3 regions of the Acidovorax sp. SDU_ACID1 genome follow, and region 2 is predicted to be linked to each of the others. Evidence: predicted binding sites of a transcription regulator. Region 2 holds the regulator's gene; each other region holds the start of a gene.
What was found. The regulator FNR, encoded in region 2, switches genes on or off when oxygen is low (the NO sensors DNR and NnrR bind a similar motif). The targets are predictions, from matches to a motif close to TTGATNNNNATCAA.

Region 1 (3,268 bases), 1.5 Mb from region 2:
CGCTCGCCGAACGAGTTGGGCGCGTAGCTGCAGCCGATGTCGTTGTGCAGCACCGCGAGCTGCAGCATGCCCAGCACCATGCCGCCATGGCCGTGCACGATGGGCTTGGGCAGGCCCGTGGTGCCGCTGGAGTAGACGATCCACAGCGGGTGGTCGAACGGCAGCCACAGCGGCTCGAAAGCCTTGGTTTGTGCATCATTTTGGCCCGTAGCGCTTGTGTAGCAAGCGCAGCCAGCTATATTTTTTGAAGCATCAAGGACATGGACCAGCACCACGTGCCGCACCGAGGGCAGTGCCGCGCGCAGCTCGGCCAGCACGCCGGTACGGTCGTGGTCGCGGTCGCCGTAGGTCACGCCGTCCACGGCGATGAGCACCGTGGGCGCGATCTGGCGGAAGCGGTCCAGCACCGCGTGCGTGCCCATGTCCGGGGCGCACACGCTCCACACGGCGCCGATGCTGGCGCAGGCCAGGAAGGCGACGATGGTCTCGGGGATATTCGGCAGGTAGGCCGCCACGCGGTCGCCGGGCTGCATGCCCTGCGCCTGCAGGTGCAGCGCGAGCGAGGCCGCCTGGCGGCGCAGCTCGGGCCACGACAACTCGCTGCGGCGGCCTTTCTCGCCCCGGCCGATGAGGGCAGGCTGCCCGGCCGCGTGTGCGGCGTCCACATGGCGCAGCACCTGCCGCGCGTAGTTCACCTGGGCGCCGGGGAACCACTGCGCTCCTGGCATGGCGTTCTTCGCGAGCACCGCGGTGTGCGGCGTGGGCGATTGCAGGTCGAAATAGTCCCAGATGCTTTGCCAGAACGCGTCCAGCTCGGTGACGGACCAGCGCCAGAGCGCGTCGTAGCCTTCGAACTGCAAGCCGTGGCGTTCGCGCAGCCAGTCTTGATATAGGCGGATCTGGGGGACGTAAGGGGGGCGTTGTGCGGTGCGTGTCTCCATGCGGCCAGCGTAGCGCGCCGCAGCGCGCACGTCACCTGCGAGCGTCCCGTGCTTGACAGCCCGCAGGCGGCTCAGTCGTCGGTCTGGCGGTCCAGGCTGGTGATCGCGTAGCCCTTGTCGCGCAGTTGCCGGCCGGGCTCCACGATGCCGAACTCCGGCCACTGCGCGGCCGTTTCGTCCAGTTCCTCGCCGCGCCGCTCGCTCTCCCAGTCGGTGTTGGTGGCCTCCTGGGGAATGGCGCGCCCTTCGGGCACGGCCAGGTGCGAAAACCGGCCTTCGGCCTCCGCACGGCGGTAGATGTCCACGCGCATGGTTGGGGTCCTTTGCTTGGGTGAGGGAACGTTCCACTCTAGCGGCGCCTCCCGGCCTCCTGCGTAGGAAGGCGCCCCGCATGGCCCCGGCACGGTCCGGGGCTTGACGCAAGGCAACCCCGAGCGCACCCGCCCGGCGGACAATGCCGGCCACCCCTCTTTCTCCCCCCCCCCGCCATGCCTTCAGACACCCTCCCGCCCCTGCCCCGCGGCCTCGCCTCGCAGACCGACGTGCTCATCGTGGGCGCGGGCCCGGCCGGCCTGGCGCTGGCGGCCTCGCTGGCGCAGGCGGGGCTGCAAGCCACGGTGCTGGAGCAGCAGGGCAGCGAGGTGCTCACCGCCCCGGCGCCGGACGGGCGCGAGATCGCGCTCACCCACCCCAGCGTCGCCACGCTGCAGCGCCTCGGCAGCTGGCAGCGCCTGGCCGGGCACGAGATCGGCCTGCTGCGCGAGGCCCAGGTGCACGACGGCCCCGTGGGCCAGCGCGGCGCCATGGCGCTGCACGCGGGCGGCACGGGGGTGGAGCACCTGGGCTGGATCGTGCCCAACCACGCATTGCGCCGCACCGCCTGGGAGGTGGCCTCGCGCACCCCGGGCGTGCGCATCGTCACCGGCGCGCGCGTGACGCAGGTGGCCGTCACCCCCACCCACGCCGAGCTGGAATACGCCGATGCCGCCGCGCCGGACGTTCCCCAGCGCCTGCGCGCGCCGCTGCTGGTGGCGGCCGACAGCCGGTTTTCCGCCACGCGGCGGCAGCTGGGCATCGGCGCGTCGATGAACGACTTCGGCCGCACCGTGATCGTCTGTCGCATGCGCACCGAGGCGCCGCACGGCGAGGTGGCGCACGAATGCTTCGGCTACGAGCGCACGCTGGCCGTGCTGCCGCTGCCGCCCGACCCGGCGGACGGCGCGCCGCTGTGCTCCGCCGTCGTCACCGCTGGCACGGCCGAGGCCCAGGCGCTGATGGCTCTGCCGCCCGAGGCCTTCGCCGCGCGCGTGCAGGAGCAGTTCCAGCACCGCCTGGGCGCCATGCAGCTCGTGGGCGAGCGCCACGCCTACCCGCTGGTGGCCGTGTACGCCCACCGCTTCGCCGCCGCGCGCTGCGCGCTGCTGGGCGACGCGGCCGTGGGCATGCACCCGGTGACGGCGCACGGCTTCAACCTGGGCCTGTCGGGCGTGGAGAGCCTCACGTACGCGCTCACCGGCGCCCATACGCGCGGCGCGGACATCGGCGCTGCCAGCGTGCTGGAGCGCTACGCCCGCGCGCACCAGCGCCACGCCTGGCCGATCTACCAGGGCACCAACGCCATCGTGCGGCTGTACACGGACGCGCGGCCCCTGCCCCGCCTGCTGCGCCAGGCCGTGCTGGCGGGCGCCAGCCGGCTGCCGCCGCTGAAGGCGGCCATCGTCAGCCAGCTCACGGGGCGGCGCCCGGCCTGGCCTGCGGCGGCAGGCCACGCACAGCGGCCCTGATTCCCCTCCGGGGAGGGGCTACGGCGCCGCCAGCGCCGCAGCCATAACGGCAGCTTATGGATGGGCACCCGCGCGCCACTCACGCGCGCGCGCCCGGCTGCCTACAGTCGCGCCAACCCCTCCGCACAGGCGCCCATCCCCATGTCCGCTCACCCAGGCACACCGCCGCATCCGCACCCGCTTACGGCCCGCGCTGCCGCGCCCGTGGCGGTGGACAGCCATGCGCATGTCTTCCTCCAGCGCCTGCCGCTGGCCTCGGCGCGCCGCTATGCGCCGGCATTCGACGCCACGCCGGCCCAATACCTGGGCCTGCTGGACGCCCACGGCATCACGCACGGCGTGCTGGTGCAGCCAAGCTTCCTGGGCAACGACAACCGCTTCCTGCTGGACACGCTGCGCGCCCATCCCGGGCGCCTGCGCGGCGTGGTGATGACGGACCCCGCGGCGGATGAGAAAGAACTCGCCAGCCTCGACGCCGCAGGCGTGGTCGGCGTGCGGCTGAACCTCGTGGGCCAACCGCTGCCGGACCTCGGCACGCCCGGC
Region 2 (3,268 bases):
GCCTGCAGTATGAATGCATTGGCTGCGGCCTCTGCGTGGATGCATGCAACACCGTGATGGACAAGATGAAGTACCCGAGAGGGCTGATCCGCTTCTCTACGCAGAACGGCGTGAAGAACCATTGGACGCAGTCGCAGATGCTCAAGCGCGTGCTGCGTCCGCGCGTGCTGATCTATACGGCTGTGCTGGCCTTGCTGTGCGTGGGCATGCTGGCCAGCCTCGTGGTGCGCACGCCGCTCAAGGTGGACGTGGTCCGCGACCGCGCGGCACTGTCCCGGATCGTGGCAGGCGGCAAGCTGGAAAACATCTACCGCTTGCAGATCATGAATGCCACCGAAGGCACGCAGCGCTACCGTATCAGTGCGCGCGGGCTGGAAGGGCTGGAAGTCGCCTCCGAATCGGAGATCGATATCGGACCGGCCGAGTCGCGCTGGGTGGCAGTGCGGCTGCAGGTGCCCTATGGTTCTGCCGCGCCCGGGTCGCACACTGTGTTTTTCGACATCCAGGCACAAGGCGATAAAGCGCAGGTGGCCGAGAAGTCGGTGTTCCTGGTACCCCGCTGATGGGCTTGCCAGGTGGTTATGTTCAGGTCAGGCCTCCTTATGGGGCCAAGGAGTTTCCCATGCCCGCAGTCCCATCCATGAATGAATCGCCAGTGGCGCAGCCTTGGTGGAAATATGGCCATGTCTGGCTGGTGATCGCCGGGCCGGTGATCGTGGTGATCGCTGGCTTCGTGACGCTGTGGCTCGCGATCCGGCAGCCCGACCCTGTATTGGCGGAAGACTATTACCAGCGTGGCCTAGAGATCAACAAGACGCTCCAGCATTCCGAGGCCAGCATGGCCCCTGCGATAAAGGGCCGCAACCATGCCGCCACGCCCCTCGAGGACCAGCCTCGCCGGTGACGCGGAGCCGCATCCGAAAAGAATTGATGCAGGTAAGGGGAATCGAGAGGTCGGGTACTCTTTGCACGCGCAGGGCATGATGCTAGGCTGTCACCATTGCAAGGAGGCACGCGAAATGTGGACGCAGCGACTGATGTGGATTGCCTGGCCCGCCTTTCTGATGGCAGGGGTCATGGAAATGGTGGTGTTTGCCTTCGTGGATCCGGAGGCATTGCACTGGTTCGACCAACCCATGAACCTATCGCGGCAAGGCGTTTACACCGTTGCCTTCTTCATCTTCTGGTTGGTGATCATGGCGTCGAGTGCATTGACGACCATGCTGTCCCTCTCGCCGTTCGAGGTCAACCGCTGTCCTGTGCCCAAGGGAGACCGTCCCCTGGACTGCGCAAAGTATTCGTCCTGAAGACGCGGGCCGCCTGCAAGGCGGTTCAGTGGCAGGCTTGTTGGCTGTTCACGATGCGTTTCAGGGCATCGGTGTCCACGATGCGGACATGCCGCTGCTTGACTTCCACGATGCCTTCTTCCACGAATTTCGAGAATGTACGGCTCACGGTTTCCAGCTTGAGACCGAGGTAGCTGCCGATTTCCTCACGCGTCATGCGCAGGACCAGTTCCGACTGGGAAAATCCCCGCGCATGCAGGCGCTGCACCAGATTCAACAGGAAAGCCGCTAGACGCTCCTCGGCGCGCATGCTGCCGAGCAGGAGCATGACGCCATGTTCACGCACGATCTCGCGGCTCATGATCTTGTGCACATGGCTCTGCAGTGCCGTCACTTCGCGGGAGAGCTCTTCAATGCGGTCGAAGGGCATCACGCAGACTTCTGCATCCTCGAGCGCTACGGCGTCGCAGGTGTGCCTGTCGTTCACGATGCCATCGAGGCCGATGATCTCCCCGGCCATCTGGAAGCCGGTGACCTGATCGCGTCCATCCTCCGTGGCGACGCAGGTCTTGAAAAAGCCCGTGCGGATCGCAAAAAGGGAAGTGAAGGCTTCACCGTTGCGAAACAGCGTGCCGCCTCGCTTGATCTTGCGGCGGATGGCCACGATTTCGTCGATGCGTTGCAATTGCTGGTCGTTCAGCCCCAGGGGCATGCAAAGCTCGCGCAAGTTGCAGTTGGAACACGCAACTTTGATGGTCTGCAGATTCATGTGCACGGGCGCCCTGTTCATGTGGCTAGCTTACCTCTGAAACCCCTGGAGGCGGAAATGCCGCAGGGAATTGACCGACTTTGAGCCGAAATCAAATTGTCGCTATCCTGACCCCGTGAGTGCTTGATTAAAGTCAAGGACGAGCCGGGGTCTCTGCGGCACAGTGGATAGTCAGATACAAGGAAAATTTTCCCCATGACTGTTGTCACCACCGAGCTCTTGCGTCGCTTCGATGTGCCTGGGCCGCGCTACACCTCCTACCCGACGGCGGACCGTTTCGTGGAGGCTTTTGGCGAAGAAGAATACATTCTTGCGCTGCAGCAGCGCCGCGTGGGTTCGGCGGCCAAAGCGATGCCATTGTCGCTGTATGTGCACATCCCGTTTTGCGAGTCGCTGTGCTACTACTGCGCATGCAACAAGATTATCACGCGGCACCCGGAACGGGCGGAGGTCTACCTGCGCTATCTGAGTCGGGAGATCGACCTGCATACGGCCCATTGCGGTGTCGGGCAGCACGTCAGCCAGTTGCATCTGGGAGGGGGACGCCGACATTCCTGTCCGACGAGGGGCTGCGCGAGCTCATGGGCATGCTGCGCCGCAGCTTCGTGCTGGCGCCTGGGGGCGAATATTCGATTGAAGTGGATCCGCGCACGGTCGACGAGCAGCGCCTGGCTCTGCTGGCGGAACTGGGCTTCAACCGGCTCAGCTTCGGTGTGCAGGATTTCGACCCCGAGGTGCAGAAAGCGGTGCACCGCGTGCAGCCCGCGGAGAAGGTATTCGCCCTGGTGGCGAGCGCCCGCAAGCTGGGATTCGAGTCGGTCAACGTGGATCTGATCTACGGTTTGCCACGCCAGACTCCGGAGTCCTTCGACCGTACGCTGGAGCAGGTCACCCAGTTGCGCCCGGACCGCATTGCGCTCTACGCGTATGCCCACCTGCCCGAGCGGTTCAAGGCGCAGCGGCGCATCGTCTCCGCCGAGTTGCCCATGGCATCGGCCAAAGTGTCCATGCTGGCCCGCTCCATGGATGTCTTCATGGCTAGCGGCTATGTGTACGTGGGCATGGATCATTTTGCCTTGCCGGACGACGCTCTGGCCGTGGCCAAGCGCCAGGGGCGCCTGCATCGCAACTTCCAGGGCTACAGCACCCAGCCTGACTGCGACCTGATCGGCCTGGGCGTCTCGGCCATCGGCCGCATCGGCGCTACCTACAG
Region 3 (3,268 bases), 1.5 Mb from region 2:
GCCGCCTGCTCGACGACGAGACCGCCGACGTGGCCGTAGGCTACTTCCCCGCCGCCATGGCCGACCTCACGGCCCGCGCGCAGACCGACAGCCTGGTGGCCTTCGACAGCATGCGCCTGTACGACGGCGAATACGTCTGCGTGATGCGCCGCGGCCACCCCCTGGCGCACGGCCCGCTGACGCTGGACCAGTACTGCGCCGCACGCCACCTGCTGGTGAGCTTCTCGGGCAAGCCCTTCGGCTTCATCGACGAGGCGCTGGCCGCGCTAGGACGCGACCGGCGCATCGTGCTCACCGTCAACCAGTTCTTCACCGCCGGGCGCGTGGTCGCCGCATCCGACCTGCTCACCGTGCTGCCGCGCCACTTCGTGGGCGTGGCCAGCCTCAAGGACGAGCTGGTCTGGCGTCCCCTGCCCATGCCCATGCCCATCGTCCACGTGGACGCGCTGTGGCACCGCCGCCGCCGGCACGACCCGGCCCACCGCTGGCTGCAGGACGCCCTGGCGCGTTCGGCCCGCCGCACCTTCCACGCCCCGCCCCTGCCGTGAACATCCAGCTGCTGTCCGACCTGCACCTCGAAGCCCATCCGCACTTCAGCCCCAGCCCCGCCGCCGGCGCCGACCTGCTGGTGCTGGCCGGCGACATCGGCTCCTACCAGGCCGGCTCGCGCATCGAGGGCGACGACTTCGGCCTGGCCCGCTTCTCTCCGCTGCCGCAGTACGCCGGCTGGCCCACGCCCGTGGTCTTCGTGCCCGGCAACCACGAATACGACATGCAGGACTTCGACGCCGCGCACGCGCGCCTGCGTCACCTGTGCGACCGGCTCGGCCTGATCTGGCTGGAGCGCGAGAGCGTGGTGCTGCAGGGCGTGCGGCTGGTGGGCACCACGCTGTGGAGCGACTTCGACGCGCTCGCCGACCCCGGCGCCCCCCAGACCGAGCGGATGCGGCGGCGAGACAAGGCCTTCCGCGCGGCCAACTTCTACCTCTCCAAGACCGGCGGCACGCGCCACGGCACGCCCTTCCTGGCCGAAGCCGTGCGCGAGCAGTCACTGCAATGCCAGGCGTGGCTGCGCGAGGCGCTGGCCCAGCCCTTCGACGGGCCCACCGTCGCCGTCACCCATTTCGCGCCCAGCCTGAGAAGCGCCGACCCGCGCTACGGACTGGTGCCCGGCACCGCGGGCTTCTGCAACGCGCTGGACGACCTGCTGCCCCGCGCGCGCCTGTGGCTGCACGGCCACCTGCACGCGCCCAGCGACTACACGGTCCGCGGCACCCGCGCCGACGGCGGCGCCTGGGCCTGCCGCGTGGTCGCCAACCCGCTCGGCTACGCGCGCAAGGGCGAGCAGGCCACCTTCCGGCCGCACTGCATCGTCGCCGTGTGAAACCGTATGATGCTGCCCGGGTGCTGCGCACCCATCGCCGGCACACAGAGCACGCAAAATATGACCCTGGTCAAGACAACAGGCGCGGTCGCGAAGTAGCCTGAACCATCCCCTTACGGAGTCTCGCAATGAACATCCTGCTCGCCGTCGATGGCAGCCCCTACACCAAGAAGATGCTGGCCTACCTGGCCGCCCACGACGAGATGCTGGGCACCTCGCACAGCTACACGGCCATCACCGTCCAGCCCCAGCTGCCCCCGCGCGCGCGCGCCACGCTGGGCAAGGAAGTGCTCGATAAGTACTACGCCGAGGAGTCCGAGAAGGTGCTCGCGCCCGTGGTGAAGTTCCTGGGCCGCCAGGGCGTGCAGCTCAAGACCATCTCCAAGGTGGGCCCCGCCGGCGAGACCATCGCCAAAACCGCCGAGTCCGGCAAATTCGACCTCGTCGTCATGGGCACCCACGGCCACGGCTCGCTGGGCAAGCTGGTGATGGGCTCCGTGAGCACGCAGGTGCTGGCCAACTGCACCGTGCCGGTGCTGCTGGTGCGCTGATCCGCCTGGGCTGGGCCATGCTGCCTCCCACCCAGCCCCTCCCCTCCACCACCTTCTCCACCAGCCAGCTCCCGGGCGAAGACCGCTTCGAGGCGTGGCGCACCAGCATTTCGGTGCTCTTCGACGTGGCCCCGCTGGCGCAGGGCGCGCCGGTCGAGGACTTCCAGGCGCAGGTGGAGGCCGTCCACCTGGGCCAGCTCCTGCTGGGCGACCTGCACTTCGGCGCCCAGCGCTTCGCGCGCAGCCACGCGCGCGCCGCGCACGACGGGCTGGACCATTACCTCGTGCAGTGGTACCGCCAGGGCGGATTCATCGGCCAGCACGGCGATGGTGTCGGCCTGCGCGTGCGCGGCGGCGACGTGGTGGTCTTCGACATGGCCCGCACCCAGCACACCGTGGCGCAGGACTCGCACGTGCTCTCGCTCATCGTGCCGCGCGCGCTGGGCGACGTGGCCTTCGCGGGCGCGGCCAGCCCGCACGGCACCGTGCTGCGCGGCGACAGCGTCTTCGGCGGCCTGCTGGCCGACCACCTCGGAGCGCTGCACCGGCGCCTGCCCGCCATCGGCATGGAGCAGGCCGACGACGTGGTGCGCGCCACCACCCAGATGCTGGCCGCCTGCCTGCGCCCCAGCCAGCGCACGCTGGCCGAGGCCCGCGCCGATGTGCAGGCCGTGACGCTGGAGCGCATCCAGCGCCACATCGCGCGCAACCTGGGCGCGCCGCTCACGCCCGAGGCGCTCTGCCGCGCCTTCGGCCTCTCGCGCCACCGGCTCTACCAGCTCTTCGAGCCGCTGGGCGGCGTGTCACGCTACGTGCAGCAGCGCAGGCTGCAGCGCGCCTTCCAGACCCTGTCCAACCCCGTCTACCGCCACTTGCGCGTGGCCGACGTGGCCGCGCGCCTGGGCTTCGCCAGCGAGGCGCACTTCAGCCGCGCCTTCCGCGCCGCCTTCGGCCATACGCCCAGCGACGTGCGCGCCATGGCCGAGGCCGCCCGCGCCAGCGGACGCAACCCGCCTGCGCTGCCCAGCGCGGCCTCGGTGGAATACGCCGACTGGCTGCTCGGGCTCTGAGCAGACGCCCAGTCAAGCGCCGCGCGAACGCCCGGTCAAGCCGCCGGGGCGCGGCGCCCGCAAGATCGGCCACAGCGCGCATCCATCGGCGCCGAACGCTTCCATAAAGATAGCTTTCAGCGCTTGATACGCAAGCGCTAGCGGGGTTTTTGGACCTCGCCCCTTCGGACCACGTCCATGAAAACCTTTGCCCTTCGGATGGCCTCGCTTCTGCTGACGGCGGCGGCTTCAGTGTCTGCCGGCGCAGTCACGGTGTTCGACAA

Region 1: the regulator FNR is predicted to act here: its motif matches at 1,356-1,369, upstream of ubiM (5-demethoxyubiquinol-8 5-hydroxylase UbiM).
Region 3: the regulator FNR is predicted to act here: its motif matches at 1,445-1,458, upstream of AAG689_RS21590 (universal stress protein).

Annotation. Positions count from the first base shown of each region.
Region 1 covers NZ_CP152342.1:4,427,451-4,430,718, forward strand. The annotation lists gene AAG689_RS21730 (acetoacetate--CoA ligase) at 1-941, opposite strand, end outside; gene AAG689_RS21735 (DUF6139 family protein) at 1,013-1,252, opposite strand; gene ubiM (5-demethoxyubiquinol-8 5-hydroxylase UbiM) at 1,430-2,725, shown strand; gene AAG689_RS21745 (amidohydrolase family protein) at 2,867-3,268, shown strand, end outside.
Region 2 covers NZ_CP152342.1:2,898,050-2,901,317, reverse strand. The annotation lists gene ccoG (cytochrome c oxidase accessory protein CcoG) at 1-563, shown strand, start outside; gene AAG689_RS14315 (FixH family protein) at 623-904, shown strand; gene AAG689_RS14310 (hypothetical protein) at 1,020-1,307, shown strand; gene fnr (fumarate/nitrate reduction transcriptional regulator Fnr) at 1,333-2,055, opposite strand; partial or broken gene hemN (oxygen-independent coproporphyrinogen III oxidase) at 2,251-3,268, shown strand, end outside.
Region 3 covers NZ_CP152342.1:4,399,237-4,402,504, forward strand. The annotation lists gene AAG689_RS21580 (LysR family transcriptional regulator) at 1-548, shown strand, start outside; gene AAG689_RS21585 (metallophosphoesterase) at 545-1,384, shown strand; gene AAG689_RS21590 (universal stress protein) at 1,513-1,935, shown strand; gene AAG689_RS21595 (helix-turn-helix domain-containing protein) at 1,953-3,005, shown strand; gene AAG689_RS21600 (IPTL-CTERM sorting domain-containing protein) at 3,183-3,268, shown strand, end outside.